DNA from 2 places in the Cytobacillus gottheilii genome. Region 2 is predicted to be linked to the other one. Evidence: riboswitches for the same ligand, from Rfam matches in the RefSeq annotation. Region 2 holds a riboswitch; the other holds the start of a gene.
What was found. Region 2 has a riboswitch for FMN ahead of J1899_RS14350 (ECF transporter S component). Riboswitches for the same ligand answer to the same signal wherever they lie in the genome.

Region 1 (16,545 bases), 720 kb from region 2:
TTCTCTGCATAGTTCTGATTTTCCTGTACGAATCTAAGAATAACTTCTTTAAAGGCTCGAATGATGATTCTTTGCCAAAGCTGAACCTTCTCTTGTGAATATTTACCTTTATGAATAGAAGCAAATTCATCGATATAGCAAAGATATTGGTCCTGCACGTGGAAAAACTCACGCAGTATGTATTGAACAGGGGTATTGAGGTGTTGGTCATCTTTAGCAATATGAATAATCCAATTCTGAAATTCCTGCAAAAATTGTTCTTCTTCCTGCACAAAAACTTTACATAAGTGTAAATGAAAATCATAATTTTGCTGCTTCAATTTTTGAATTTCTTCAGGATTGCTTGAAGAATAGACTCCTTTTGGATCACTTTTATCAAGTGATTTATACCATTCTTCGGTTAAATTCTTTGCTTTTTCTACTAAAAATGTATGAAGCTCTTGATTCCGATGCAATCATATCCCCCCTAATATAAATTTGATATTAATTAATATTTTAACTGAAATATGCAGAAAAGTCTTGTAAAGACAAATTGGCTAATCCTTGCCATACGTGGCTGAAAGCAGTCTAGAGGGCGGAAAGTACTAGTACAATTGAAAGCAGGAGGTAGAAAATGACTATTAGGTGATAACATACACCTAAACCAATATTAAACATGGCAAAAACAGTTATTACAATGATGACAACATTAGGAGTGACAAAATGCGTTTTTCTTTGAATTGAAACCGCTTTACATTGAACGTATTATAAAAGTAGAAAGTCATACAATAACTTTTAAAGATAAAAACAGAGAAAGGGGAAAAATCACATGTCAAATACTACACAAGCTGAAAAATCTGGTTTTCGTGTAAAACTTCAGAGATTTGGAAGCAGCTTAAGCGGCATGATTATGCCAAACATCGGTGCATTTATTGCTTGGGGTATTATTACTGCATTATTCATTCCAGATGGCTGGCTGCCAAATAAAGATCTAGCATTGCTAGTTGACCCGATGATCAAATATTTACTGCCGATCCTGATTGGTTTCACAGGCGGTAAAATGGTTTATGGAGGAGATCGCGGAGGTATTGTTGGTGCGGTTGCAACAGTGGGTGTTATTGCCGGATCAGACATTCCAATGTTCCTTGGTGCAATGATTGTTGGTCCTATAGCAGGATGGGCGATTAAAAAGGTTGACGGAATTCTGCAGCCAAGAACTCCACAAGGATTTGAAATGCTTGTCAACAACTTCTCTGCAGGTATACTTGCGGCACTTTTAGCCATTGGAGCTTTACTGGGTGTCGGCCCATTAGTTGAAGGATTAACGAATATCTTATCTGCTGGTGTTGAAGCAATTATTAATGCTGGTTTACTTCCATTAGTAAACATCCTGATTGAACCAGCAAAAATTCTTTTCTTAAATAATGCCATTAACCATGGTATCTTATCTCCACTTGGAGCAGAGCAAGCAGCAGAAGCTGGAAAATCAATTCTGTTCCTAATTGAAACAAACCCTGGACCAGGTCTTGGAATCTTACTTGCATTCATGTTTTTTGGAAAAGGTTCTGCGAAGCAAACATCACCAGGAGCAGCGATTATCCATTTCTTCGGAGGAATTCATGAGATCTACTTCCCGTACATCTTAATGAAACCAACGTTAATTCTTGCTGCAATCGCTGGTGGCGTAAGTGGTATGTTCACATTCAGCTTATTAAATGTTGGATTAGTAGCACCGCCATCACCAGGAAGCATCTTTGCTTTAATGGCTATGACGCCAAAAGGCGGAAATCACTTAGGTGTTATTCTAGGGGTTCTTGTAGCAACGGCAGTTTCATTCGCAATTGCATCTCTAATTTTAAAAACAAGTAAGAAAAACGAAGAAGAAGATATTTCAGAAGCAGCAGCAAAAATGCAGGAAATGAAAGGGAAGAAGAGCTCTGTAGCAGGCAACTTTGAATCAAAAGCTCCTGTTGCTGAAGGCTTCAATCCTGAAAATGTTAACAAAATCATCTTTGCTTGTGACGCAGGAATGGGATCCAGTGCAATGGGGGCATCCATTCTTAAGAATAAAGCGAAAAAAGCAGACTTGGATATCGATATTTCTAACACAGCAATTAACAATCTTCCAGCAGATGCAGACGTGGTTATTACACATAAAGATTTAACACCACGTGCGAAAGACAAACTGCCGACTGCACATCATATTTCGGTTGAAAACTTCTTAAATAGCCCTAAATATGATGAATTGATTGAAAAGCTGAAGTAAATAAAAAAAGGCTGGTTCCCTTTGTGAACCAGTCTTATTTATAGTTTTTCAATTAAAATGCACCAGCAAAATATTAGTAGGGTTTTCTTTAAATAAATTAGGATAATTAAATACTGGCAACAACTTTCATGACGAAAATACATTATTCTTTTGTTGAGAGTATCATTTCTTATTATTAAAATGAAAGAATAGGATGCTGTATTTCATATTTGTCATAAACTTTGCTCATAATATGTCATGGTGAATGCCAATGCTGTGGAGTGATGTGAATGTACATATCAGCGAGGGAAAGAAAAATACTTGAATTATTGCTATTACAGCCGGGAGAAACAACGGTAAAGGAAATAGCAAAAGAATTAGAGGTAAGTTCTCGTACAATTCATCGCGACTTAAAAGGAGTCGAAGAGATTTTAAAGGAGTACGGATTAGAACTTAACAAAAAATCAGGCATCGGCATAGCTGTTAATGGTGAAGAAGAGAAAAAGGAGATGCTTCGTCTCTTTCTTTTTAACCTTTCTCATAATGAATATACGCCTGAGGAACGGCAGACGATGATTTTATCTGCTCTTTTGGATGCAGCGGAGCCAGTTAAATTAGTTTCGCTGGCCAATGATTTAAATGTCACTATTGCAACTGTCAGTAATGATCTTAATAAAGTAGAAGAGCGCCTTACCCCTTTTGACTTAACACTGCTAAGAAAGCGTGGCTACGGTGTTGAATTGATTGGGTCAGAGAGTTCTAAAAGAAAGGCTATGAGCAAGATCATCATAGAAAATATTGATGAATTTGAATTCCTTTCTTTAATAAAAGAAAATATTCAAAAACGCTCAGCACAAGTGGTTGATACGGTAACAGACCGATTGCTTGGATTAGTTGACAAGACAAAGCTGCTAATTATAGAAAAACAAATAGAAGATATTAAAGAGGATCTCCCTTATGCCATAGCTGACAGTGCCTATATTGGATTAGTCGTTCATCTGGCATTGGCGATTGAACGAATTCAGCAGGGAGAGGAAATTAATTTCGAAGAGGATTATCTGAACAGTTTAAAAGGCACACGAGAATACAAGGCAGCCGAAAAAATTGTTTTAGGTTTGGAAGAAGTATTTAAAATAAACATTTCCCAAGGTGAAATCGGGTATATTACAATGCACCTGATGGGAGCCAAATTGAGAAATGATCATGATGACTTGCTTGGAGAAACAAGTTTGCATGCAGGAGTCCTTGCACAAAACTTAATGACATTTGTCAGCCGTAAGCTTGATATCGATTTAACGACGAATAATTCTCTGTTCCAGGGACTTGTTGCGCATTTAAGACCGGCTCTGCATAGAATCAAACAAAATATGGGTATTTCTAATCCTTTATTGGAAAGAATAGAGCAGGATTATAAGGAACTGTTTATTATTTTGCAGCATGGTATGGCGAATGTCCTTCCAGAATTGAAGGTTCCCAGAGAAGAGATTGGATATCTAGTCATGCATTTTGCCTCGGCTTTGCTGAATAGTGAAGAAACTAGTCCAAAGAAAGCTCTTGTTATTTGCTCCAGCGGGATTGGCACTTCCAAAATCTTATCAACAAAACTGGAGCAGGAGCTCCCTGGCTTGTCTACAATTAATGCATCTATTTTTGATCTGGATCAACTGGATATACATGGTTTCGATGCTGTAATCTCTACTATTCCGTTAAAAAACTTTAATCGGGACTACCTGCTTGTCAGCCCCCTTTTAACAGTTAGTGATATTGAAAAAATTAAACAATCCTTTGCCCTTCATCAAGAAGCTGGACATCAAGTAAAGCAATCAATTCGCTTGAAACAAAGACAATCTTATGATGACTTCCGAATCAGAATTTCAAAGGTTAAAAGAAGTGCAGCCGCAATCGAATTACTCTTAGAGCATTTTTCTCTATCCTTTATTGATGAAGATCAATTGATTCCAAGCATCCTGCATAAAATATGCACTGAATTATATCAGCAAGGTGTGATTACAGACTCTAAAAGAGTCACTGAGGACTTGCTGAAAAGAGAAGAATTAGGCGGACTTGGAATTCCTGATACCAAGCTTGCGCTTTATCATACCAGAAGTGAATTTGTAAAAAGTCCATGTTTTATGGTGCGGAGGGTAAAAAAGCCACTCTCTGTAAAAGGGATGGATGGTTCTGACATGAAGGCTGATACCATTTTACTTTTGCTTTCACCATTGGATGAATCAGAAGAAGCATTAGAACTGCTGAGTGCAATCAGTTCGTTAATCATTAGAGATGAACATTCTATTTCAGTGTTTCAAACAGGAGGCAGTCTAGATATTGCTAATTTACTGGCAGATGAACTGCAGCTTGTTTTTGAAAATAAATATAGCCAAGTATAGAAATTTTTAAAGGAGTGTCAAACATGACAAACATTTTAACTGCAGACAATATCATTTTAAACCAAGCATTTACGAATAAAGAAGAAGCGATTAAATTTACAGGGCAAATTCTAGTAGACAAAGGATATGTCGATCAGGAGTATGTTGAAAAAATGCTTGAGAGAGAAGAACTTTCTTCTACATTTATGGGGAATTTCGTTGCAATCCCACATGGTACAGACGATGCGAAAAAATCTGTTAATACTTCTGGTTTAGCCATTGTACAGGTTCCGGACGGTGTGGATTTCGGCGGCGGAAATATTGTGAAAGTATTAATTGGAATTGCCGGAAAAGATGGAGCACATCTTGAAATCCTTTCACAAATTGCCATTGTATGTTCTGAAGAAGAAAACGTAGAAAAAATTGTTAAAGCTACATCTGCTGAAGAGATTCTATCCTTATTTGATGAGGTGAACTAATATGTTAGCCGTACATTTTGGCGGAGGAAATATTGGACGCGGCTTTATTGGAAAGCTTTTATCTGATGCAGGCTATGAAGTCGTTTTCGTTGATGTTAATGATGAAATAGTGGACCTTTTAAATGAAAAAAGAGAATACAAAGTGGTACTCGCTGCCGATCAAAGCGAAGAAACGATTGTAAAAAATGTGAGAGCGATCAATAGCAAAACAAACAGTGATGAGGTTATTTCAGCAATCGCGAAGGCCGACCTAGTGACAACGGCAGTTGGACCTACTGTGCTTGGGATTATTGCGAATTTAATTCGTGATGGATTAAAGATGAGAGCAGAAGCAGGCTCTAATCCATTAAACATTATTGCTTGTGAGAATATGATTGGCGGCAGCAGCTTCTTAAAAGAGAAGGTATATGAATCCCTCAATACAGATCAAGCTGAAAAATTTGATCAATTGTTTGCTTTCCCTAATGCGGCTGTTGACCGTATCGTCCCTATTCAAACAAATGAAGATAAACTAATGGTGCTTGTTGAACCATTTTACGAGTGGGCTGTAGATCAGTCGATGATGATCGGAGAGGTTCCTGCTATCGAAGGAGTCACCTTTGTCGATGATTTAAGTCCATATATCGAACGCAAATTGTTTACCGTGAATACAGGTCATGCTGCAGCAGCATATTTAGGATATGAGGCTGGTCTAAAAACAATTAAAGATGCAATGGAAGACGATCACGTACTTGAAGCAGTAAGAAACACGCTTCAGGAAACTGGTGCGGTATTAGTAGAAAAGTACGGATTCAATTCTGAAGAACACCAGCAATATATCAATAAAATTGTGGGCAGATTTAAGAATCCGCATATTAATGATGATATTACTCGTGTGGCAAGAGGTCCGCTCCGCAAGCTTGGCAGAAATGACAGACTTGTGAGCCCTGCTGTTCAGTATATTCAATACTTAGAAAAGAATCCTGAAAACTTGGCGAAAGTAATCGCTGCTGCCCTAAAGTATGATGTTCAGGAAGATCCAGAAGCAGTGGAGCTTCAAGAAAAGATCAAAGCAAATGGTTATGAAGAAACAATGGTTCAGGTATGTGGTCTATCAAAGGATCATCCATTAGTTGAGCTAGTTTTAAAGAACTTAAAGTAAAAAAGAGATACCTTTGTAAATGAATAATAAGCCGCTTTAAAGCTGAATCCATTAGCTTTGAAGCGGCTTTTTCTTGTGGGGGGTGAAGAAGGGGTATATCAAAATGGCAGGTTTTCATTACGCAGTTTAATAGAAAGAGGCAAATGCCTTCCTAATTACCCTGTCTGTTTTCACTTAATTTTCATATTATAGAATTAAAGGAGGTTTTTGAATGACATTTATAGCAGAAATTGCTCCGTATGCCAAGCGAGTACAAGAGGAATCTAATATCTTAGCTTCTTTGTTAATTTCCCAGGCTATTTTAGAATCCGCGTGGGGAAAGAGTAAGCTTGCAAAAGAAGGGAAGAACTTATTCGGCATTAAGGGATCGTACAACGGCCAGTCTGTGGAAATGCCGACTTGGGAAGTAGTCAAAGGGCAAAAGGTAGAAATACTGGCTGCATTCAGAAAGTATCCAAGCTGGTATGAGTCGTTTCAAGATCTGGCCAATCTCTATTTAAAAGGAGTATCCTGGGATCGACATAAATATAAACTCATTATTGGGGAGAGTAATTATCGTACTGCTGCCAATGCTGTCCAATCTGCAGGCTATGCTACAGACCCTGACTATGCACAAAAGCTGATTACCATTATTGAATCTCATAACCTTACAAAATATGACCTTGCTATTCATCCTTCTCAGATTCAGACGCCAGCTTCACAATCTCAAAAATATTATAAAGTTGTACAAGCTATCCCCGGTTACTTCACAGCTGACAATGCCAAATCACGTACAAGTCAAAGGACGGTCATTAAGGAAGGAACATATATTGTTTTTAATGAAAGCCAAGGGATGATTAATATTACTATGACAAAAGGGGTACCCGGTTCCTGGATTAATCCCAACGATCATGCACCTATAGACAAACAGGCTGTTTATCATCTTGTTGCAGCAGGTGAAACACTTTCAGAACTTGCTGTAAAATATGGAACTTCTATTCAGGCTATTAGTGCTCTGAATACGCTGAAAAACGTGAATACCATTTATATAGGGCAAAAATTAAGAATTAAGTAATCGCTGAACTGATCTCACTCGATTTACGCGCTTTTACCTTACAAAAAACAGGGCAGATTCTTTTGTTTTCTTAAAAATATATAATGTATTAAATCTTACGGAGCTTATCACTTTAGATGAGTTCCTTTTATTTCGGAATGATGAACAAGGATCACCTGTCCGGTCTGGTGGTCCAGCAGTTCCCAGTATCCAGATTGATATTTAAAGAGTACCTCGTATTTCTCTCCATTGTATTCAACATGTTCAACAGTCATATTGAAGATTTCCTCCACTTTTATAGGTCTTTCTATTCATTTTATATTCCTGCAAAAAAATTAGCAGAGGTCGTTTAAGTCGAATTTTCGTGGAAAACAGCAACTTATGACGAAAATACTCAGTTTTTCTATAAAATTATAACTTTAGGAATAATTATGAAGAAATTGAATGATTCAGAAGGTTTGTTTCCCCGGGACATACACATCCATTTAAATGCTACAATATACTGCTTCTGTTAAGACAAATAAATAGGGGTGTGTCTATGTTTTTTCATAAAAAAGAACTGCAATATCATGCAAAGCCGGAAAGACCTGATCCGATTTTTGCTCGTCAGCTTCAGGAAGTGCTTGGCGGTCAATGGGGTGAAATCTCTGTAGCCATGCAATATTTATTTCAGGGATGGAATTTAAGAGGTAATGGAAAATATAAAGACTTATTAATGGATACTGGTGCAGAAGAGCTTGCACATATTGAAATGCTTGCAACAATGATCGCACGCCTTTTGGATGGAGCGCCTGTTGGCGATTTAGAAACTGCTGCCAAAGATCCGGTTATTGGTGCTATTTTAGGCGGTATGAACCCGCAGCATGCCATCGTTTCTGGGTTAGGTGCCATGCCTGCAGACGCTATGGGTAACCGCTGGACAGCAAATTATATTATCGCTAGCGGTAACTTATTGGCTGATTTTAGAATGAATTTAACAGCAGAGTCACAGGGGCGTCTGCAGGTTTCAAGACTTTATGCTGCTACGAATGATCGCGGAGTTAAAGATATGCTTTCCTGGTTAATTGCTCGTGATACGATGCACCAAAATCAATGGATTGCAGCTATTAAAGAATTAGAAGCAAAAGAAAATGTTGTCGTACCTAGTACATTCCCGCGTGAATTAGAAAAGCAGGAAGTTGCTTATACATTATTTAACTTCTCAGAAGGAAACGAAAGTGCAACAGGACGTTGGGCACACGGTAAGAGCATGGATGGACTTGGAACATTTAATTATGTAGAAAACCCGGTCCCTCTTGCGAATAAACCAAAGTTAAAGCCTGCTCCAGAATATATTTTTGACACACCTCCAGCGGTTGTAAAAGGAAGAGATGAACAGATTCCACCAAATTTAATCTAATGTAAGAGATGACCGCCTAGCTGCAGTTGGCGGTTTTTTTTGTGCATGTTTTATGTGGAGTTCAGATTAGTTTCCCGGTGCGTGTGAATATTATGACATTTACTAAAATGAGTAAAAAAATATGATTTTGTGAATATATGTGCTAAATTATAAACGTACATAGAAAACACTTCGGGGCAAGGTGGAAATCCTTACCGGCGGTGATCGAGCGTGCATGCCTCGTTAGTCCGTGACCCGGATTCCTTTGGATTCGGTGGAGCTGGTGTAAATCCGGCACCGACAGTGAAAGTCTGGATGGGAGAAGTTGTCTTTTATATGTACAATGCTCAGGTGAAATCTGCCCTCTTTTAGAGAAGCTGGTCTTTTCCGAATGGATATAAGATTAAGCTTTTATTTGCTATATGTTATTTGCAGAGGCTGGCCAAGAGATCATGGGACTAGTTAAAACAACTTTCTAAGTGTTTTTTTAAGTTGTTTCTATTTGCTGATTAGTTTATCTTTTGCAGAAGAAAAGGAATTGTCATTCTTCCTGCAAGAGGATTCTTCAGTATGTCCTTGTTCTAATTTGTGCTTGCCGTTTTCTAAAAGGAGGGGTGCTATTGAATGATGAATATTATATGAGAATTGCGCTTGACCTAGCGAGATCTGCTGAGGGACAAACATCTCCAAACCCTCTTGTTGGTGCTGTTTGTGTGAAAGATGGCCAGATTATAGGTACTGGTGCGCATCTAAAAGCCGGTACACCACATGCAGAAGTTCATGCCATTACAATGGCGCATGATCGTGCTAAAGGAGCAGATCTTTATGTCACTCTTGAACCGTGTGCACATAGAGGCAAAACACCTCCTTGTACAAATCTCATTATAAATAGCGGTATTCGCCGTGTTGTTATTGCCTGTACTGATCCGAATCCTTTAGTAAAAGGAAAAGGAATTTCCCAGCTGAAACAAGCAGGAATTGAAGTAGTCACAGGCGTTTTAGAAAAAGAGGCAGCATTTTTAAACCGAGCATTTTTTCACTATATCCAATACGGTACTCCATATGTCACCTTAAAAGCAGCCGCCACTCTCGATGGCCGGATTGCCGCATCATCAGGAGACAGCAAATGGATCACTTCCAGAGAAGCTAGGGAAGATGTCCATTATCTTCGCCATATCCATGATGCCATCCTAGTAGGTGCACAAACCGTAATTGCTGATAACCCTTTCCTCACCACCCGTTTGCCCCATGGTGGAAAGAATCCCATTCGAATTGTTTTAGACCGGCGCTTACAGACGCCAAATACAGCAAATGTCGTAACTGACGAAGCTGTAAAGACGATTATTTTTACACAAGTTCCTTTGGAAGAGCAAATTAAGCAATACGAGTCTAGTTTTGTTCATATAGAAGTTATTCCGAAGTCGCAGGCTTTTTTACCGTCTGTATTAAAGTATTTAGGCGGTATTGGTGTGATGACATTATTGGTAGAAGGGGGAAGCCGTGTTCATTCGAGTTTTATTGATGAGAACTTGGCGGACGAACTTTACTTATATCTTGCACCAAAACTTATTGGGAATGGAATATCCTTTTTTAGCAGCGAAAAAAGAAACTGGATGAAAGATAGTGAGAATTTGCATATTTTGGATATGCGAACATTCGGACTAGATTTACGTCTGCATGCACAGTTTCAAAAGGAGGAATCTGCTTCTTGTTTACTGGAATAGTAGAAGAAATCGGTATAATTTCAGGCATACATCATGAACAGGACGCAATGAAACTCACTGTTCAATGTGAGAAGGTGCTTGAAGATGTAAAGATTGGTGACAGTATTGCCGTAAACGGAGTTTGCTTAACGGTTGCGTCATATGAAACCAATTCCTACACTGCCGATCTTATGCCTGAAACGTTAAAATCTACTGCTCTTCATACCTTATATGTTGGCAGTAAAGTGAATCTCGAACGAGCAATGCTGGCGAACAGCCGATTTGGCGGTCATATTGTATCAGGCCATATCGATGCAACTGGAAAAATTAATAGAATTAATCACAGAGGTAATGCTCTATATTTGGAAATTGGAATTGCAAAACAATGGCAGCGTTACTTCATACTAAAAGGTTCGGTTGCTGTTGACGGTACATCCCTAACCGTATTTGATGTGCATGAAGACCACTTTGTTATTTCCCTTATACCAACAACACAGATGGACTCTATATTAGGATCTAAGCAAGTGGGTGACCTCGTAAATATTGAATGTGATATGTTAGCCAAATATACGGAAAAACTGCTTCGCTATGAAAATACAACAACTACTAATCTGACAGCTGAAATGCTGACAAGAAATGGCTTTTTATAAAAAGGAGTGCGGACGCATGTATGCTTCAGTGGAAAAAGCAATAGAAGAGCTAAAGAAGGGTAAGGCCATCATTGTCGTGGACGATGAACAGCGCGAGAATGAAGGTGATTTTATCGCACTTGGAGAATTTGCAACACCTGAAATGATAAATTTTATGGCAACGGAGGGCAAAGGGCTTATCTGTGTTCCAATTACTGAAGAAAAGGCAGAGCAGCTTGAATTGCCTTTAATGACAGCACAAAATACAGATTCTCATGGAACAGCCTTTACAATTAGCATTGATCATTCTTCTAGCCATACAGGCATTTCTGCATTTGAACGTTCTGAAACCGTTCAAAAAATGATGGAAACTTCTGCTATGGCGAAAGACTTTAAAAAACCAGGTCATATTTTCCCTCTTATTGCCCAAACAGGAGGGGTATTAAAACGAGCAGGGCACACAGAGGCAGCTGTTGATTTAGCCAGATTAGCCGGCTCTGAACCTGTTGGTGTTATTTGCGAAATTATGAATAGTGATGGCACGATGGCGAGAGGACCTCAGCTTAAAGATATTGCTGAGAAATTTGATCTTGTGATTTTAACAATTAAAGAATTGATCGCTTATCGCCGCCAAAAAGAGCAGTTAATTGAAAAAGTGGTGGAGATTTCTTTGCCAACCGATTTCGGTTTGTTCAGAGCGGTGACATTTACTGAAGTTCTGACTGGCCAAGAGCATATTGCACTTGTCAAAGGAGAGGTCAAAGGAGAGTCAGATGTCCTAGTTAGAGTACATTCTGAATGCCTGACTGGTGATGTATTTGGCTCTTTTCGCTGTGACTGCGGGCCGCAGCTTCACGCTGCAATGGCTCAAATTGAAGCGGAGGGTCAAGGAGTTCTTCTCTATATGAGGCAGGAAGGCAGAGGGATCGGTCTCGTCAATAAGATGAAAGCATATAAGCTGCAGGAAGAAGGATACGATACGGTTCAAGCAAACGAAAAGCTTGGCTTTGCTCCTGACCTGCGCGACTATGGTATTGGTGCTCAAATTTTACGAGATTTAGGTCTTTCATCCATTCGCCTTTTAACGAATAATCCAAGAAAAATTGCGGGAATTGAAGGACATGGATTGAAGGTGACGGACCGTATGCCTATTCAGATGCCGGTTAGAGAAGAGAATGCATTGTATATGCAAGTGAAGAAAGAAAAAATGGGACACCTTTTTTAAAAGATAATATATTTGAACGGAAAAATTAAAATTCGAGGAGAATATAAATGACAATTATACATGAAGGTAATTTAATAGGTACGGATCTAAAAATAGGAATTGTAGTTTCCAGGTTTAATGAATTTATTACAAGTAAATTGCTGGGAGCAGCTGAAGATGCTTTAAAGAGACATGGCGTAAGTGATGACAATATTGAGGTGGCGTGGGTGCCTGGAGCGTATGAAATTCCATTGGTTGCAAAGAAAATGGCAGCATCTCAGAAATATGATGCCATCGTAGCACTCGGAACAGTTATTCGCGGAGCTACTCCTCATTTTGATTATGTTTGCAGTGAGGTATCTAAAGGAGTTGCTGCAATCAATATGCAAGAGGGCATACCAGTTATTTTTGGTGTACTAACAACGAATACAATTGAGCAAGCGATTGAAAGAGCAGGAACAAAAGCAGGAAATAAAGGATGGGATTCGGCAACAGCAGCTATTGAAATGGCGAATTTAATGAAGAATTTTTAAGTGAGAAATAGAGGTAAAAAGGAAAATGAGGTTAAAAGATTGAACACATCAATTTTTCTTGAATTTACCTGGTTTTAGAGAAGGAATTAAAAACAGGTTTTAGCCGGTAATACTTACAGAAAAAAGAGCATTGAAGGCTTATTCAATGCTCTTTTAATATCCACAAATAGTAGAATTTAGCAGTAATCAAAGGATAGAATATAGTAATGCTCTACATTATTAATCAAGTAATCCGGATCATTGAGAAGACAATACCAGCCCCAGAAGCCCCTCCCAAGTTTAATCCCAGTGTTAACCCGTTTGCTAAATAAAATAATCCAATTGTATCACCCGCGTTTAGTTGTACTTCTCCTGTTAGGGTCACAGTGCCGTTTCCTAAAATGGTACGTATGGAAAGTAGCACTAGGCTTAAGTTTACGATAGGGAATAATCCTGTTATCAAGCTGGTACTAGTATTAATTCTGACAACAGAAAATGCTGGATTAACCCCTGTATCAAGACTTACGGATAGTGCAGCTGTAGTTTGATAATTTATTGTAGCTGATATGGAATATCTACCTGTTGAAGGGACTGTGAAAGTACCAGTTGCAGGATTGAAATTTGGATCTCCAAAATAAGGTGCAGCTACTGTCCAGCTGCCAATCTGCCTTGAAGAGTTTACTCCCGTTGCTGACGTGAGAGCTGAAAAGCCTTGTGTAGCAAGAATTGGTCCAGTGGCACCAGTCGGTCCAACGGGTCCGATGCTGCCCGTAGCGCCGGTGAACCCGGTAGGTCCAATGGGTCCGATACTACCCGTAGCTCCAGTGACCCCAGTCGGTCCAATGGGTCCGATGCTTCCTGTAGCTCCAGTGACCCCAGTAGGTCCAATGGGTCCGATGCTACCTGTGGCTCCAGTGATGCCGGTCGGTCCGATAGGTCCGATGCTACCTGTGGCTCCAGTGATGCCGGTCGGTCCAATAGGTCCGATGCTGCCCGTAGCGCCGGTAACCCCAGTCGGTCCGACGGGTCCGATGCTACCTGTGGCTCCAGTAACGCCGGTCGGTCCAACAGGTCCAATACTGCCCGTGGCACCGGTGACGCCAGTAGGTCCAACGGGTCCGATACTGCCCGTGGGGCCAGTAATGCCGGTAGGTCCAATGGGTCCAATGCTGCCCGTAGCGCCGGTGATCCCAGTCGGTCCGACGGGCCCGATGCTGCCTGTAGCTCCGGTAATCCCGGTAGGTCCAATGGGTCCGATACTACCCGTAGCTCCAGTGACCCCAGTCGGTCCAATGGGTCCGATGCTGCCTGTAGCTCCAGTGATGCCGGTAGGTCCAATGGGTCCGATGCTGCCTGTGGCTCCAGTGATCCCAGTAGGTCCGATGGGTCCAATACTACCCGTAGCGCCGGTGATGCCAGTCGGTCCAACGGGCCCGGTGCTGCCTGTGGCTCCAGTAACCCCAGCAGGTCCAACGGGTCCGATGCTGCCTGTGGCTCCAGTGATGCCGGTCGGTCCAATGGGTCCGATGCTGCCTGTGGCTCCAGTGATCCCAGTAGGTCCGACGGGTCCGATGCTACCTGTGGCGCCAGTAACGCCGGTAGGTCCAACAGGTCCAATACTGCCAGTGGCACCGGTGACACCGGTAGATCCAATGGGTCCTGTGCTACCTGTAGCTCCAGTTATACCAGTAAGACCTGTGGGACCTCTAAGTCCAGTCGGCCCAATGGGTCCGGTTCCGCCCGTGTCACCGGTGACCCCAGTCGGTCCAATGGGTCCGGTTCCGCCCGTGGCACCAGTGACACCAGTCGGTCCAACGGGTCCGATATTGCCAGTAGCACCTGTAGGCCCAACACTTCCTAAAGAAAAAAATGCAATAAATGGAAAATATATATTTAAACGGTAATGAAGAAGTTGATCTAACTTCTTTATGAAAACATGATTAAGCTTAGTTGTCCTGTTCAGCGGTTCTTGAATATTTTCTGCAATATCAAGAATATCCTGAACAAATGCAGTTGACGGAGAACTCGATGAATTTCCAGAGGCTTGAGGGGGCTGATCACCTATCTCTTCATTTAAAACTGAGGTTATTAGTAGCTCAATTGCATCGTCTAATGATTTTGGCTGATTAGGGGGTCTATTAGGAGAATTAGAGTCAGACATCTTGCCATACTCCTTTCTCAATAAACGTATTAAGCAGTAAATAAAAGTATAATCAATAAAAGTTCATCAATTTACTCTATTCTTGAGAAGACATTGACGTTCCTTATATAGGGATAAATAGACCTATATCAAGGAGAACTAAATAGATCTTCCTTACAAAAAATTAGTCTATTTTTAACGATTACTTAACAAACGAAGCTTAATATAGGAGATAATTCCTATAATTAAAAGAAGGTGCACCAAATGAATGAGCAATTATTATTTAAAATGGAATCTGGCACTATATCCTCATACTTAAAATATGTAAATAGCAGATGGAAAAAAGAGGTTCTATATTATAGGAGATTTAGGGAGTCTAAAAAATTCTTAAATAACAATGAATTAATACATACTTTCTTTCAGCCTATCTTAAATTTGAAAACAGGAAATACAATTGGGTATGAAACGCTGAATCGTCCAGAACAATCAAAATTATTTTCGACTACTGAAAGTTTTTACGAATTCATTGGACAGACTGATCAAGTGTTTCTATTTGAGTGTTTCTTAAGGAATCTTGCCTTAAAGCGATATATTGACCGGCTGCATGAATGTGATGAAAAAAATGATCTTATGATTTTTGTGAACATCCATCCCAATGTGCTGTTGGATAATAATTATCATGCAGGCGAGACACTTCAACTATTAAAGGAATTAAATATAGCACCTGAACAAGTTGTATTTGAACTTACGGAAAAAAGTGCAGTGACGGATTTTTGTTTATTTGAAAAAGTACTGGATCATTATCGCTCTCAGGGCTTTAGAATAGCCATTGATGACGTTGGGTCAGGATATAACAGTTTAAAAACATTAGTATATCTAAAGCCAGAGTTTATCAAACTGGATAAATCGTTAATACAATACATTGATCAAAATGAAGAGCAAAAACAGTTAGTTTCGCTGATTCTTGAATATGCAAATAGAAGTAATACAAAGATTATTGCAGAAGGCATTGAAAGAATAGAAGAACTTGCGTATATTCAAGAACAAGGTGTGCATTACGGACAAGGGTATTTACTCGGGAGACCGAAACCGGATATCACAAAAGGAAATGTACCAGAATTAGTTTTATAGCTTTTAATCTATTTAAAAAAGAGAAATGGCATGGAAAGTATAGAAGGTGATGGAATGTCAGTTAATATCGGTAGTATCGCTGAAAAAGTACCCTGTATTTCTCAATATGAAAAAAATCTCGTGGTTGATCAGTTATTTTATAACAATAGTGAATTGCAGGGCATTGTAGTTGTGAACCAGGAAATACCCGTGGGGATTATAACGAGAACACATTTTTATCAAAAAATTGGTACTTTATATGGGTATAACTTATACATGGGGCGAACAGTCGAGCTTTTATTCAAAAAGGATCCATTAGCGGTCGAGTATTTGGATTCCATTACTGAAGTAAGTAAACTTGCGATGCAGCGAAAAGCAGAGGACCTCTACGATGACGTCATTGTAACGAATAAAGGCCGATTTGCTGGCATTGTCAGTATACAAAAGTTATTAATGAAGCTTGTGGACGTGCAAGTAGAATTTGCAAGCTTTTTAAATCCCTTAACACGTCTCCCTGGAAATACAACAATAGAGGAAAAGATAAAAAGTTCCTTAGCTCAAAATGAATTTAGTATTATGTATTTCGACTTAGATCATTTTAAAGCCTACAATGATACATATGG
Region 2 (16,545 bases):
AAGGAGATTATGTCTTTATGTTTGATCCGGATCGTTTGGAGCAGGTTTTAACAAACTTAATTGATAATGCCATGCGGCACACACCGGAGAGAGGAACAATTTCCGTTGCCTCGAGTATGGATGAACGCGGTTTGTACATGGAGGTAGCCGACTCTGGATCAGGAATTCCGGAAGAAGATCTGCCGTTTATCTTCGAACGATTTTACAAAGAGGACAAGGCAAGAACACGAGGAAGATCCGGTACAGGTCTGGGCTTAGCTATTGCAAAGAATATTATTGATGCACATAAAGGTCATATTACTGTGCAGAGCAGGCTTGGACATGGTACGACATTTTCTATATTTATTCCGCGAAATATTGAATAAATGCTAAAAATATGCCGATTGTTCTTGATTCACAAGAAACAATCACATATGATGAATAGGAGAAAGGAAGGATATGGCATTGTGATCCTTCCTTTTTTCTATGATAAATATTATATTTAGATTGTAACTTTTTATCCTCAATTTACGACTATTATATTGAACGGGGAGGGGAATCGATGGACTCCGTTTTTGATGACCTATACAATAAATATCATCATGACGTTTTTCAATTTTTATTTTATATGGTAAGAAACAAGGAACTGGCCGAGGATTTGGTGCAGGAAGTATATATAAGAGTATTGAAATCTTATGAAAAATTTGAGGGGAAAAGCAGTGAAAAAACCTGGCTTTTTTCGATTGCCCGAAACGTTGCAATCGACTCATTCCGCAAGCAAAAAGGATGGAAGCAGAAACTGATCGAAACCTTTGATTGGTCAACACATCAAGTGAAGGATGATCTGCCTATACCAGAAGATATCCTCATGCAGAAGGAAGAAGTGCGCGTAATGTATAAATGCCTAGGCTATTGTACGGTTGATCAGAGATCTGTCATTGTGATGAGATATATACAAGAATTAACAATTGCTGAAACGGCTGAGGCGTTGAACTGGACGGAAAGCAAAGTCAAAACAACTCAGCATAGGGCACTAAAAGTGCTAAAGCAACATATGGAAGAATTAATGGTAAAGGAGGGTGTGGATAATGCGGAAGAATGATCATAGCGATAGGGATATCGAAGATTTATTAAAACAAATGCCAAAAGTGAAAGATCAGCGCGGGAAACGGGAAGTTTATCAAAATGTGACCATGAAAATGAACCGGCGCAAACGGCAGTCATGGCTTATTCCTACAGCAGCCGCCGCTGCCGCACTGCTTCTTTTGGTTATTCTTATACCTGGAATGATGGGCGGGCAAGATACCGCTGAAGAATCCTCGAGCGGTTCAAACGAATCGGCGCAATATAGTACTGCTACCAATGAATCAGCTGATAGAGCTGAAATTACTCAGGAAGAAGATACAAGTTCATCCGAGAATGACTTTACAAGTAATGAAAATCCTGAGAATACTATAGATGATGATCAAGGCGTTAAATCCGAGGGGGAAATACAACGGGAAAGTGACTATACAACAGCTGTATATGAAGAGGAACTTGAGGATCAGGAAGTACTCACATATCCCATACTGGATAATGCAGTCCAAAATATAGTTTCTGTCAGTGTTTTAGTTCCTAAAGAAGATGGGAAATCAAAGTTTGATTTATATAAAGAAACAATGCCATTGTTAACAGAAGAACAATGGGGATTATCCGACAACTATCCATTGGAAGCTGATCTTATTTATAATGATGAGCAGAAAACGCTGACTGTTGACATGTTTGAAGATCATGGATATAGCTATGGTCCTGCCAATAGTCTATTTATCAATACTGTACTAAGCAATCTATGGTCTGATTTTGATCTTGAAAAAATCACATTAATGACTGATGGAGAGCCAGGCGTTGATTTTGAACACAATGAGCCAATCACAGAGTTTAGTCCTAATGATGTTACAGCTTATCCTGGATACTATCTATTTTATCCGAATGACCAAGAGGAACAGCCAATGTTTGTTCCATATGTGCAGCTTGAACAGCCAGAAACGATTCAGGAAGTATTCAACTTCATGAAACAAGATGTTGATACACATTTTCTAAAGGCATCAATTCCAGAAGATATTGATTTTGAAGCGAATGTAGATGATGAAACAGTAGTAATCACGTTTACCGATGAGTCAGTAATTGAAGATAATGAAGAAACAGCGCATATGATTGAAGCCTTATTATTAACGGCTAAGGAATTTCATTACGAGCATGTCAGAGTGGAAAATGCAGATGTTGATACAATTGGCAGATTTAACCTCAGTCAGGAGCTGGAACTTCCAATAGCACCAAATCAAAAAGAGTTGCCTTAAAACGAGCCTATATGCTCGTTTTTTTTTTTTTATTGCATAATCACCCTGTATAGGGACACATACTAAAAAACGTGTCTTTGCTGAGAGACTCTCAAATATTTAATGTTCTAATTATGTACATGCCTTCATAGGCTGTGAAAGAGAGTTTTAGAATAAAAGGCTGCTGCACATTTGAAATAAATTTCTGCTTTATTTGGTTGGAAAATATGTGCTTAAAGCTTCGAAAATAAGCTGCAGTCAAAATTAGGAGGAAAAACATTGAAGGATTATATAAAGCGTTTATTAATCGCTGGGGGTTTGGCGCTTTGTGTTAGTTTGCTGTTTCTTGGTGGAAAGACAATAAAAGCTGAAACGTTTAATATTACGAACGAAACAACACACTGGATATGGCCAGCTGATGGAGTCATTACAGATACTTTTGGGACAAGAAATGGAAAACATAAAGGGATTGATATAGCAGCAGACTCGGGAACACCTATTTACGCTGTAGATCAGGGTACGATCACGAAATCCTATTATTCTGGTTCTTACGGTCATGTTATTTTTGTCAAACATAAGAATGGCACTGAAACGATATATGCCCATTTACAAGAGCGCCTTGGGGAAGAAGGAGATGAAGTAGAACAAGGAGAGGTAATTGGCAAGATGGGCAGTACTGGAAACTCTTCTGGCGTACATTTACATTTCGAAATACATAAACATGAATGGACATATGAAAAAGAGAATGCTCTTGATCCATTTTTAGCTTTTGGTCCTGAATCACTGGGTGATTCAGTCGAAGTATTTGGAAGAGAGGATTCTGCTGTTAACATAAGGACTGCAGCTGTACTCAATGAATTTGGTTCAAGAGGACAGAATTATGATCATGAATCAGAGGAAGATGAAAACAATAGTGCAAAAAAGACAGAGGAACATGAGTCTATTACCCATATTGTGCAGAGCGGTGAAACCCTATGGGATATTTCAGTTCAGTATAAAATGGATGTCATCTCCATTCAAGAGGCAAACAAGCTTGACTCAGATCATATTGAGCCTGAACAAAGTTTAATAATTCCCGACATAGATCCTGATAAGGTTTATTTGGTGAAAAGAGGGGATACCTTGTCTTCTATTGCTGAAGAGAAGAATCTTACAGTACAAGAGTTAAAAGATTTAAATATGTTAAATGACGATACAATTCAAATAAATGAGAGAATCATGATCTCAAATTAACCTTTTTTCTCCTGCTCGATCGCTGTTTTTCAACAGAGCAGGAGTTTTTTAGTGAGAAAATCAAACTTGTCCATTGCCTGATTTTTCTGATAAGCGTATAATGATGTCTAAATTAAGGGGGAGATTACATGCTCACGGATTATCATAATCATTTGGAAAACGGAACGCTATCATTAGATTATTTAACAAAATTTACAGATAAGGCAAAAGAACATGGAATAGAAAGCTTTGGTATTTCAGAACATGCTTATCATTTTTACCAGACGGCTGATATATTACAGAATCCATGGGTAAATGAAAGACGCTATTACGATATGAAAGACTATGAAGCTTTATTTCAGCAGGCTTGGAAACGTGATATAGATGTCAAAATGTCAATAGAAATGGATTATACTCCAGGAAAGCATAAAGAAATGGAGCAATTTATCAAAAGCTATGATTTCGATTATGTGATTGGCTCCATTCATTGGGTCGGTGACTTCGGCATTGATTTAGCTGAGTACAGAAAAGAATGGGACAGAAGAGACGTTGCACAAGTCTATAAGGCTTATTTTGACCAGGTTGTTACATTGGCAGAGTCTAATTTATTTGATATCGTCGGTCATCTTGATTTAGTGAAAATATTTAAATATGTACCAGATGATGAAGAATTTTTACTTCAGCAATATGAACGGGCAACTGATGCATTAGCGAAGTCAAAGACTTGTGTAGAAATCAGCACGGCCGGGTTAAGAAAACCGGTTGGCGAAATATATCCAGATCCTAGATTGCTGCAAAAATGCTTCGAGAAAAACATTCCGATTGTTTTATCATCAGATGCCCATTTTCCAGAACATGTCGGAGCGAACTTTGATCAAGCTCTGAAACTTGCAAAAGAGATTGGTTATACATCAATTATGACTTTTTCAAAGGGAGAAAGAAAAGAATACCCGATTGGCTAACGAGACGGATTGAGAAGGAAATAAAATATAAAGCGCGCTGCATATTTGCGGCGCGCTTTTAGCTTTTGTTAAAGGTAAACTGCTAAAGCAAAATGGAATTAATGGATACAATGTCCTCTAACTTAGATAAAGCGGATAATGTTTGTTCCTCTATTGGATTATCAAATGATAAGACCATAATCGCTTCTCCACCGGCTTCTTTCCGGCCAACTTGCATGGTGGCAATATTGACTGATAAGTCACCCAGAATTTTTCCTACGCGGCCAATGACCCCAGGGCGGTCCATATGCTGAATATATAGAAGGTTTCCATCTGGGAGAAAGTCAATATTAAAGCCATTTAAAAAAACAATTCGAGGACCATAATGATCAATATATGTTCCTCTTACAGTGAAAGCCGAGTCTTCTCCTTTAGCTGTCACCGTAATGCAATTAGAATAGCCAAATGCGTCTACAGAGATTTTTTCACCAATTGTAATGCCGCGCTCTTTTGCTGTTAACAGGGCATTTACTTCATTTACATAAGCATCAATTCTGTTCTTGAAAAAGCCGGAAATTAGCGCTTTTGTTAAGTATGGTGTTTCTAAGTCTGTTGCCGATCCAGAATAGGTGATGCTCAATTCATGAATACCGGTTTTTACACATTGAGACAGGATCGCTCCCATTTGTTTAGCGAGCTGATGAAAAGGCTGCAACTTAGCATATAAGTCTTTTGATATGGCAGGTAAATTGATTGAATTGGAAACAGGCATATCTTCAAGGAATAACCGGACTTCCTTTGCAACTTGTGTAGCTACATTTAATTGAGCTTCTTTTGTTGATGCCCCGAGGTGAGGGGTGGCAATGACTTGATCAAATTTAAGAAGCGGGTGCTCTCCGGGCGGTTCTAATTCAAAAACATCAAGTGCTGCACCAGCTACATGTCCGCTCCCAATATAGTCAGCGAGAGCGAGTTCATCAATAATACCTCCGCGTGCACAATTTAAGAAATATACGCCTTTCTTGGTGAGTGATAAGCTTTTAGAATTAATAAGTCCTTTGGTTTCTGGAGTGAGTGGTGTATGTACGGTGATAATATCAGATGATTGAAGCAACTGCTCTAGTGATGCGGATTCAACGCCAAGTTTAGCTGCACGTTCTTTAGTTAAAAATGGATCAAAGACTGTGATCGTCATGCCAAAAGCCTTGGCGCGTTTAGCAAGCTCTGCTCCGATTCTGCCTAATCCAACAATTCCTAATGTTTTTCCATGAAGCTCCGTTCCAACAAATGTACTGCGTTTCCATTCTGTGTTTTTTACGCTTACATAAGCTTGTGGAATCCTTCTCATTAACGAAGCCATCATAGCAAAGGTATGCTCCGCCGTTGAGATTGTATTGCCGTCTGGTGCATTGACGACTACGATCCCTTTCTTAGTGGCAGCCGGAACATCAATATTGTCTACGCCTACTCCTGCTCTGCCAATAATTTTCAAGTTAGGCATTTGATCCAACAGCTGTTCAGTAACTTTAGTAGCACTTCTGACAAGCAAAGCATCAATGCTTTCAAGACGAACGGATGGATCATCACTTTTCTTCTGAATAATTTCTAGATTAGGCATGTCGAGAAGCGGTTTGAGTCCTTCAGCATTTATAGCATCTGAAACTAATACGGTATACATAAGATCCCCCTGGAGAGTGCGATTTTTTTGACTATTTTACAAGAACGCCAATAGTCTGTCAATTTAAATTATGCACTAATGTAAAAAGGAAACGCTTTAAAGAGTTAAAATACTTGGTCTGAGATTTATTTCTTCACAAAAGGATCTTTCTTCAGTATAATGTACCTGTATGATAATTTAATATGGTCTATCTTCGGGGCAGGGTGAAATTCCCGACCGGCGGTGATAAGCACAATGCTTTAAGCCCGCGAGCCTGATTGTATGGTGTGATGATGCACTTCACTCACAAGCCATACGTTAAATTAAGCAGGATTTGGTGCGATTCCAAAGCCGACAGTACAGTCTGGATGGGAGAAGATGGAGGTTCCGCAAGCGTTCAAAAAATGCAGGATTTTGAGCGTTTATTAAAGCGTGCCTATTTCTCCCTCAAGTACACACTTGGGGGTTTTTTAATGCCGCTTACTTTGCTGAACCTTTCTTCTTTAGGAGAGATAGCCTAAAAAGGAGAGAGGAAAAAATGAAAAAATTGAATGTAAAAGCTTATGTAGCAATTGGAATGCTGAGCAGTATCGCATATGTATTAATGCTGCTGAACTTCCCGCTGCCGCCATTTCCAAACTTTCTAATGATTGATTTCAGTGATATTCCTGCACTAATCGCTGCATTAATCTTTGGACCGCTGGCTGGCATTTTGGTTGAATTATTTAAAAATATTCTGGATTATTTTATGACAGGAAGTGCTACTGGAGTTCCTGTTGGACATATATCGAATTTTCTTGCTGGAATCTTATTTGTTCTTCCCGTTTACTATATTTTCAATCGTCTTAAATCGAAAAAAGGAATGACAATTGGACTGATCTCGGGTTCAATCATCATGGCGATTATGATGAGCGTACTCAATTATATAGTGATTCTTCCGGCGTACACATTCTTTTTGAATTTTCCTGCGATGTCTGCTCCTGAAATGCGGACAATGGTTGTTACGGGGATCCTGCCTTTTAATATCATCAAAGGATTATTGATTGCAGCCGTATTTATGCTGATTTACTCTAAAATGAGTGTATGGATAACCAAACAAAGTCAAAATACACTTAAAAGTGCCGTTTAAATGTAAAAAGAGCAGCCTAAGAAGCTGCTCTTTTTATTTACACCTTAAAAAGAAAAATCTCCTTTCAGCTGAAAGGAGATTTTAGAAGAAACCTTTTTTATTCGTATTTAAGCGGATCTCCCTCAAAGGAATCATCTGCCACTTTAATAGAATCAGTTGGACAGCCTTCAAAAGCATCCATCATATCGTCCATTAGAACATCAGGAACTTCAACCGTACCCTGGTTATCATCTAATGTAACAAAGGCAATGCCTTCATCATCATAATCATAAATATCTGGAGCAGCAGCTCCGCAAGCCCCGCATGCGATACATGTATCTTTGTCAACGATTGTATATTTAGCCATCTTAAAAAAACCTCCTGAATGAATTAAAAAAAGAAATATATCTTGTTCTTCTGCGCGCTGCAGAATCTCGTCCCTCATTCCTATTGTAAAACTGAAACTTCAACTTTTCAATAAAAAGATGTTGAGAATACTTATCACAGTAGGGTTTTCGTGTTTTGTAAACGAATAAAACGCTTACATTAAACAACCCTTTTTCTTTCATGATACAATGATCGTAACGGTTTAAAAGATAACTGTTCACTTTTTAATTTATACGAAATTTGAAAAGGGGATACAATACAATGTTTGGGTGTTATAAAAAGAGCATTATCCTATATTGCCTCCACCGAATAGCAGATGAACGCACCGTCTATTCAGTTTTCCATTTATTAAACGGTAAAAAATCCTCCCAAACGATCCAAGATGCTTTTCTTTTTCAGCTCACACCATTTTTTCGTGTATATCCTTCTATGACAAGGCTGCAATTTGATCAGCACCTGTCAGAAATGATAAAGGAAATATGGATTTTAGAATATGAACCTTCTCAGTATCGTCTTACAGACCTGGGCAGAGAGGCACTAAAGGAACAATTAAAAAAGCAGCCGCTGCCTGTAAACTTAAACGGCTGGAAATATCATCAGCTATCTGTTGTATTTTGGGAAAGACTTTCATTGCTCGTACAGGTTATTTCAAACCTCATGTATAGCAATTCTAAATATTTGCCGATTCAGCGTAAAAAAGAAACACATTTATGGCTTAAACAGTTTTTACAGGACACGAAGATGGACAGGCAAGTTCTTGCCCAAAAAGTGTTTAATGAAGTGGTCGATTGTCTAGAAAATAGCACAAGTATACAGCCGGAGTTTTTGATCAGCAGGCTGACCGGAGCGGAGACAATTGGTCTTACGAAAGAACAGGCAGCATTACAGTATTCAATGGACCAGGATTATTTTGAGCTGCAGTTTCAAAGTATTCTGCATACTATGCTTACGGTGATAAAAGAGAAACCTGTTCAATTGCCATTGCTGAATAAAGTAATACAGTCTGCTGAAACTGAATTTACGATGACCGTCTCTGCGCAAAGAACGGAAGAATTATTGCAGCAGGGCTTCACAATTGAAGAAATAGCAACTTTTAGAAAGCTAAAGAGAAACACAATAGAGGACCATATTGTCGAACTTGCACTCAACAAGCCTGATTTTGAAATAGGAAGATTTGTTACTGATAAAAATGTGGCCGAAATAGCAGAAGCAGTAAAAAAAGTAACATCGAAACAGCTAAAACATATTAAAACGATTGTTCCGCATGCACAGTATTTTGAAATAAGGTTAGTGCTTGCGGTATTTGGTGACTCACTATGATAATTGAAGAAGTATTAAAAGAACGTTTTGGCTATAGCCATTTCAGAAGCGGTCAAAAAGAAGTTATTACCACCCTTTTAGCAGGGAAAAATACGCTGGCTATGCTTCCAACAGGTACAGGGAAATCACTCTGTTATCAGCTGCCAGGTTATATGCTAAATGGACAAGTAGTTATTGTGTCCCCTTTGCTTTCTTTAATGCAGGATCAGGTTGATCAGCTGAAAATAAATGGAGAAAAAAGTGTCATTGCCATTAATTCTTTTTTATCGTTTGATGAAAAGCTGAATGCTTTAAGACAATTAAATACATTTAAATTTATTTTTATCTCACCGGAAATGCTGGTGACAGAAAATGTTTTAGCAAGAATGAAAAGTTTAAATATCGCCTTGTTTGTTATTGATGAAGCTCATTGTATATCGCAATGGGGTCATGATTTTAGACCAGATTACTTAAAGCTGGGTTATATTCGCGAGCAGCTGGGAAATCCCCTGACAGTTGCCCTGACAGCAACGGCAACAAGTGAAGTCCGTGCCGATATCATTCATTCACTTTCACTTCAGGATTGCGAACAAATTATTTATTCTGTTAACAGACCTAACATTACAATTGCTGTAGAGCACTTTCAGCATTATCGGGAAAAAAGGGATCGCTTAATTGAACTTGCAAAAAGATTACAAGGACCCGGTATTGTTTACTTTTCAAGTAAAAAATTGGCAGAGCAAATAGCTGCTGATTTAAAACAGCAGGGAGTCGGAAATGTGATGCCATACCATGGTGGTCTTGAGCAGGAGACTAGAATGCTCATTCAGCAGCAATTTCTTCATGGGCAGCTGGATCTTATATGTGCCACAAGTGCTTTCGGGATGGGAATCAATAAAGAAAATATCCGATATGTCATTCATTTTCATATGCCGATGCAATTTGAATCGTATGTGCAGGAAATTGGCCGAGCCGGGAGGGATGGTCATCCCTCTATTGCATTTATGCTTTATAGTGCGGGAGATGAAATGCTTCAGCATCAGTTAATTGAAGGAGAGCTGCCGGATGAATCACAAATATCCCTTCTTGAAAACTGGCTGAATGAACAAAAACCAACCCTTCAGAATGTGACAGAGTTTGAAGAAGAATTATCATTGATTTGCGGATTGAATGAAATTCAGCTTAGATTAACTCTTGATTACTTAAAGAATTGCCTGGCTAACGGAAATGACTTCTCAGTGTTCAGTTCTAAATTTAAAAACTTTATTAGGGAACGTCTGGATAGTAAAAAAAGTAAAATTGAAGAAATGGTCAATTGGATCCGTTCGGAAAAGTGCAGAAGACTTCAGCTGCTTGATTACTTTGAAGAGTCGGAGCAGCAGCAGATGAATGATTGCTGTGATCATTGCGGATTTTCGATAGTGCCATTTGAGCGCATAGAAGCAGAAAATACAGAAAGCAAACACAAAGAGGTCAACTGGAAAGAAAGATTGGCAGACATACTGCTGAAGAAACGAGAGGGAGAGCATTGAAGAATCGCCAAAGTGATTTATTGGAGGAAATTTCTGATCGTGAGCTCGTATTTCACCTATATTTGACGCAAGTTATTCTGCTAGCACTTTCAGCGTTATTAGCGTGGATATTTTTTGACAAATACAGTGAAATGTTCGCTCTGTTTAAATGGGATATGAAAGAAATCGTGTTAATTGGCGGCGGAGCGGGTATTCTTGTTGTTCTTTTTGATACTATCATGATGAAGATTCTGCCGAAATCTTATTATGATGATGGCGGATTGAATGCAAAAATTTTCAGCAAGCGTCCAGTATGGCACATCGCAGTTATTTCACTTGTGGTGGCCATAAGCGAAGAGATCCTCTTCCGCGGTGTCATACAAACTCATTTTGGGCTTATTATCTCAAGCGCTGTTTTTGCCCTTATTCATTTTCGATATTTATTTCACTGGTATTTATTTTTAAATATTGTGGCACTCAGTTTTTTTATTGGTTATATTTATGTTATAACAGAAAATTTATTTGTGACTATTTTCATGCACTTTTTGATTGATTTTTTACTTGGGGTCATTATTAAGTATGGAAAAAACACGAATACTTCAGTATAGGCAGGGATGATTTATGAATAAAGAGGGTCCATATAGAGATCAAGCAGAAAGGCTGCGAAAAAAGATTACCAAAAAAGCTGCTGAGAAAACAGATGTCGTGAAAGAGGAGCTTCCTCCACGGAGCAGGGTGCACAGAAACAAGCAGACGAAAAAAGGTATTAAAGTTAAATACCCAGTGATTCGGCTGCTTGCTCTATTCTTTATTTTGCTTCCAATTATTATTTTTACTGTTTACACGTATGCGAATTGGGGAGATAGTGAAACGACGACAGCTTCTTCAGGCTTTGAGACGTTTGATTACGGGAAAAACAACGAGAATGAAAATGAAGTGATTTTTGAAATAGATGAACAAATGGACGAGAACAAAGAAGAACAGCCAGAGGAGGACAAGCAGCAAACGGAGGATCAAGATCAGAAAGCTGATCCTGCTGAACAGCCCTCTGAACCTGATTCTTCTAATAAACCTGAACAGAACAATCCAAAAGAGCCAGCAGACGACACCGATAAGCAGCAAGACGAAATTACAAATGAGAGCAATAAGCAAAATAGTGAACCAGCAGAAGGGAAAATCGTCTATCATACTGTGAAAGCAAGTGAAACATTGTTTCGGGTCAGCATGAATTATTATGGTTCTCCTGATGGAGTAGAAATCATTAAGCAGGCTAATGGCCTTTCAAGCAATGAAATTCAAGCTGGACAAGTCTTAAAAATCCCTTTAAATCAATAACTATAACTACCCCTTATTGATCATATTTAAGCGTACAAGCTCATATGATGTACGGATGATAGGGAGGGGTACGGATGGAAACAGCCATTATTGAACTGGATCACCGAACAGATCAGGCTACAAGGCAAATGCTGCAAAAAGTCGTGGATAAAAAGAAAAAATTTGATAATTTAAAGCTCTGGCATTTATATGTCATGTGGGCCGTGGTAATTGCTTCATTCTTATATCTTCTCTTATTATATAAGAATGTTATGGAGCCATACTCTTATTCTTTTGAGGCCATGTTTTCTGCATTTGTTCATTTGCCATTTAATATGTATATGCTGGTCTTTATCGTTGCTTTATACGGCTTTATGAATGTCTTAAAAGAAAAACGCGAAAAAGCGGATAAAGAATTTAATGCTTTAAGATGTGAAATCATCGACAAGAGCAAGGATTTATGGAAAAAAGAAGAAGAATGGAAAAATCGCCACTTGGTATATGAAATGATGAAAAAAACATTTGATGTTAATTTATATCATGAAAATAAATAGTGAATAAAAAAAGAAGCGCTGAGCTTCTTTTTTTTATTCTGAAATAACATTAAATCGTAAATACCATCTATATTGGGATCTGTTTTATATATTTATAAAGGAATTAGTATGCAGTGAAGAATATTTTATTTTAATTGCTTCGGGCACTTGGTTTACATCATACAAATGGGTAAAGAATTTAATTTTTGGGTAACAGTCAAGTGAAAACTTATTCATTTGATATCAATTTTAATGTTTTAAAATAGTTTATGAATTAAATGTGAAATTCAAGTTAGTTTTGCTCATAAAAGAGGTATTTTCATGGATATGTGGAAATATACGTATATACTGAAAAGAATAGGTGAGGTGGTTTTAATGTTTGTAAAAAATAGCATGATTCCTAAGCATGGATGTATAACTATTCAGGAAGATGAAACTTTACAAGCTGCCTTGGAGAAGCTGGAGGAACACAAAATTGATGCGCTTCCAGTACTAAAAGGCGAACAATATGCTGGAATTGTTACGAGATATCACATTTATGAATCGTTTTTCTCAAAAGGCGGATCGAAAGAAGATTATCTAAACAATACGCTCGCAAAAGATATTGTTACTTTTGTAGACAAATACTTAGAGGGAAGCGAAGTGTTTGAGAATACATTGCTGGAATTAAAAGATTTCCCGCTGTTAGCTGTAGTAGGACCAAATCAGAAGTTCCTTGGGATTGTGACTAGATTTGATGTCCTCGCACAGTTTCAATCTGCTTTTGGCACCAATCGCCCAGGAGTAAGAATTGCTTTTACATCGGTAGAATCTGAGGGCAGAATTGCACGGCTTGCAGAAATTGCTCATCAATTCCACGAGCATATTATTTCCTTAGTAACCTTTGATGAGACAGATAAGCTTGTTAGGCGTATTGTAATGAAAGTCGAAAAGAATGAAAATATAGATAAGTTTACTAAAAAACTGGAAAGCTCAGGCTTTAGAATTATAAGCATTCAGGAAATGTAAGAGGCAATGGGCTGGGACATAAATAGTTAGTACCGTGATCCATCCGGATGATTAGAACATAACACTTTCTAATCATCCGGTTTTTTTGTTACTTTTAAAAAATACCTTCAATTTCAATAAAATATAATAAAAGAAAAAGCTGCAAGAAGAGAATTTCTTGACGGCAATTAAGCATGATAAGTGTAGCCCCGCTATTGAATTGTACAAGGTGCAAACTATATATTCTCCTCGGAACTTCCATCTTTCCCATTACATACACTAAATAGTCATTTAAATAAGCTGGCCTTTGATGGCGAGTTTTCTTTATACTTTTAAAAATTGTGTGATAAAATCATAACATTCGTCGCTTTGACGAAATTGAAAATGGATGACGCTCTTTGAGAGCTTTTTTGGGGGTTCATATGATTTATTTTATCGTGCTGTTCGTACTATTAATGATTTTTCTGCTTCTATATATGGTAAAAGAGGCATTTGCCAATAGAATCCTGCATCAGGAATTAGCTTTTGATGATTTTCCGATCGGGTTCGGAGAAGTTAAGATTTTCTTTATATCAGATATCCATAAGAGAAAAATCCATGAGGATATTATTAATGAAGCCTCTGCTTCCAACCCTGATATGGTGATTATCGGCGGAGACTTGTTGGAGAAAAAGGTTCCTTTGTCAAGAGTAAAAGAGAATCTGCAGAAATTAAAGAGTGTTGCGCCGGTATATTTCATTTGGGGAAATAATGATTATGAGGTTGATGTTAAAAAATTGAATGCATTGCTAATGGAATGCGGTGTAAAAATATTGGATAACTGTGCTGTTACCTTCAAGTCTGCGTTAAATGAATCTTATGCGCTATTAGGAATTAATGATATCAGCTTAAAAAAGGATCGTCTTGATTTAGCGATAAAAGATGCAGAAGACGCTGATTTTAGAATACTAGTAAGTCATGAGCCAAGAGTTATGAGCAAACTGAAGAATGATCATCGTATTTCTTTAGTTCTAAGCGGACATACACATGGAGGGCAAATTCATTTTTTAGGATTTGGTTTGTATGAAAAGGGGAAGATAAAAAAGGCGGACACCGCTACCATTTTGGTTAGTAATGGTTATGGCACTACCGCGCTGCCTCTTCGGCTAGGAGCAAAAGCTGAAACCCATGTTCTCACAATTAAAAACTCAAATCTCTAATGGTAACTGATGTGTTAAAGTGAGTATAAATCCCTGTTTGCCAACAGCAATGATGAATTGTTAAATATGACAGCATTGGACTAATCACCATCTCAGATTTCTTTCATACACTATCGCAAGAGTTGGTTCAGCAGGGGGCATAAATATGCGCTTAGAACGTTTGAATTATAACAAAATCAAAATTTTCCTTTCATTGGACGATTTAATAGACAAAGGTTTGACAAAAGAGGATATTTGGAAAGATTCACTGAAATGGCATCAGTTATTTCATGAAATGCTAGAAGAAGCAAGTGAAACTTTTGGGTTTGAAATACATGGATCAGTTGCAGTGGAAATCTTTTCTGTGCAGGCACAAGGGATGATTATGATCGTTACGATGGAAGAGCATACTGAAGAAGAAGAACTGCTGCAAGAAGGCTTTGTTGAGATGCAGGTCACAATAGACAGCACAGAAGAGAGCGTCTATGAATTTAACGAATTTGATGACATTATCCTGCTTGCAGGGACATTGTATAGGAATGGTTTTGATGGAGGAAGCGTCTACTACTGGAACAATAAATACTTCTGTATATTAAAGGCTGATTCTTCACAAGCTGCAAAACAATTATTTGCCTTAACAGAAGAATACGGCAGTTTAAGTAGTCTTACCAGTCATTATTTACTTGAATATGGAAAGCCGGTAATCAAAGAAAAAGCGATCCAAAATATACATCATTACTTTCATGGGTGAGTGCTATCTTAGAAAGCAGCCCTTAATACTGCATAACAGTAAGCCTCCACTTGGCTGTTAGAGAGGAGGCTTATGATTGTAATTCATCCCTCACAGTTCCTCAAATGAAAAAGATAGGAACAATTAGCAGAGTGAAAAAGGAATTGGAATCCAAAGTGGAATAAGACTAAGAAGAGAAGCTGATAGAACTAGCAGAAGCTGATGCTGAAATCATTAGAATATACTGAAAATTCCCTTGCTGCATCAACGTTGGTAGCGTTTACATAAAATGATAGAAAAATGCGTAAAATAAGTTTTTTCTTCTTGCATAAATCAATCAAAAGTGTATACTATGTCATGAAAGCGGACAACTAAAGAAAGTGATTTTTCTAGGAGGTTTACAAATGGTAGCCGATAAAGGTACTGATCATAAAAACAATGAAGACAAACATGATGTTTTAAAATCAACTCAAACAGTTATCCATAAAGCATTGGAAAAGCTGGGTTATCCGGAAGAAGTATATGAGCTCTTAAAAGAGCCAATGCGATTAATGACGGTTAAGATACCAGTTCGAATGGATGATGGAACAGTTAAAGTCTTTACTGGCTACCGGGCGCAGCATAATGATTCCGTCGGCCCAACAAAAGGCGGTATACGTTTTCACCCTCACGTAACAGAAAAAGAAGTCAAAGCTCTATCTATTTGGATGAGTTTAAAGTGCGGTATTGTTGACTTGCCATACGGAGGAGGAAAAGGCGGGATTGTCTGTGATCCACGTGATATGTCTTTCCGCGAACTTGAGCGGTTGAGCCGTGGTTATGTACGTGCAATTAGCCAAATTGTTGGACCTACTAAAGATATTCCTGCACCTGATGTATTTACAAATTCACAAATCATGGCATGGATGATGGATGAATACAGCCGAATAGATGAATATAACTCACCAGGTTTTATCACAGGAAAACCATTAGTGCTTGGTGGATCTCATGGCCGTGAATCGGCTACTGCTAAAGGTGTAACGATTTGTATACATGAAGCTGCTAAGAAGAGAGGAATTGACCTTAAAGGTGCTAGAGTGGTTGTCCAGGGGTTCGGAAACGCAGGCAGCTTCCTTTCTAAATTTATGCATGATGCTGGCGCTAAAGTGGTTGGTATTTCAGATGCATATGGCGGGTTATATGACCCTGAAGGTCTTGATATAGATTATTTATTGGACCGCCGTGACAGCTTTGGAACTGTGACTAAATTATTTAATGATACGATTACAAATAAAGAGCTGCTTGAGTTGGATTGTGATATTTTAGTTCCCGCGGCTATTGAAAACCAAATTACTGAAGAAAATGCCCACAAAATCCGCGCGAGTATTGTAGTGGAAGCAGCCAATGGCCCAACA

Region 1: another riboswitch for FMN. It lies ahead of ribD (bifunctional diaminohydroxyphosphoribosylaminopyrimidine deaminase/5-amino-6-(5-phosphoribosylamino)uracil reductase RibD); the one in region 2 lies ahead of J1899_RS14350 (ECF transporter S component).

The regions. Positions count from the first base shown of each region.
Region 1 is NZ_CP071709.1:3,612,732-3,629,276, reverse strand. It holds gene J1899_RS17955 (STAS domain-containing protein) at 1-455, opposite strand, end outside; gene J1899_RS17950 (PTS mannitol transporter subunit IIBC) at 809-2,245, shown strand; gene J1899_RS17945 (BglG family transcription antiterminator) at 2,515-4,614, shown strand; gene J1899_RS17940 (PTS mannitol transporter subunit IIA) at 4,638-5,072, shown strand; gene J1899_RS17935 (mannitol-1-phosphate 5-dehydrogenase) at 5,074-6,213, shown strand; gene J1899_RS17930 (glucosaminidase domain-containing protein) at 6,425-7,267, shown strand; gene J1899_RS17925 (hypothetical protein) at 7,375-7,521, opposite strand; gene J1899_RS17920 (manganese catalase) at 7,785-8,645, shown strand; FMN riboswitch at 8,809-8,955, shown strand; gene ribD (bifunctional diaminohydroxyphosphoribosylaminopyrimidine deaminase/5-amino-6-(5-phosphoribosylamino)uracil reductase RibD) at 9,245-10,348, shown strand; gene ribE (riboflavin synthase) at 10,333-10,977, shown strand; gene J1899_RS17905 (bifunctional 3,4-dihydroxy-2-butanone-4-phosphate synthase/GTP cyclohydrolase II) at 10,994-12,181, shown strand; gene ribH (6,7-dimethyl-8-ribityllumazine synthase) at 12,229-12,693, shown strand; gene J1899_RS17895 (collagen-like protein) at 12,917-14,833, opposite strand; gene J1899_RS17890 (EAL domain-containing protein) at 15,077-15,943, shown strand; gene J1899_RS17885 (GGDEF domain-containing protein) at 15,974-16,545, shown strand, end outside.
Region 2 is NZ_CP071709.1:2,890,882-2,907,426, reverse strand. It holds gene J1899_RS14380 (ATP-binding protein) at 1-365, shown strand, start outside; gene sigX (RNA polymerase sigma factor SigX) at 542-1,081, shown strand; gene J1899_RS14370 (hypothetical protein) at 1,068-2,315, shown strand; gene J1899_RS14365 (peptidoglycan DD-metalloendopeptidase family protein) at 2,574-3,527, shown strand; gene J1899_RS14360 (histidinol-phosphatase) at 3,656-4,468, shown strand; gene serA (phosphoglycerate dehydrogenase) at 4,551-6,125, opposite strand; FMN riboswitch at 6,311-6,488, shown strand; gene J1899_RS14350 (ECF transporter S component) at 6,643-7,233, shown strand; gene J1899_RS14345 (ferredoxin) at 7,331-7,579, opposite strand; gene J1899_RS14340 (YpbB family protein) at 7,861-8,919, shown strand; gene J1899_RS14335 (RecQ family ATP-dependent DNA helicase) at 8,916-10,430, shown strand; gene J1899_RS14330 (CPBP family intramembrane glutamic endopeptidase) at 10,427-11,017, shown strand; gene J1899_RS14325 (LysM peptidoglycan-binding domain-containing protein) at 11,031-11,744, shown strand; gene J1899_RS14320 (YpbF family protein) at 11,819-12,277, shown strand; gene J1899_RS14315 (CBS domain-containing protein) at 12,632-13,264, shown strand; gene J1899_RS14310 (metallophosphoesterase) at 13,666-14,442, shown strand; gene J1899_RS14305 (genetic competence negative regulator) at 14,588-15,172, shown strand; gene J1899_RS14300 (Glu/Leu/Phe/Val family dehydrogenase) at 15,556-16,545, shown strand, end outside.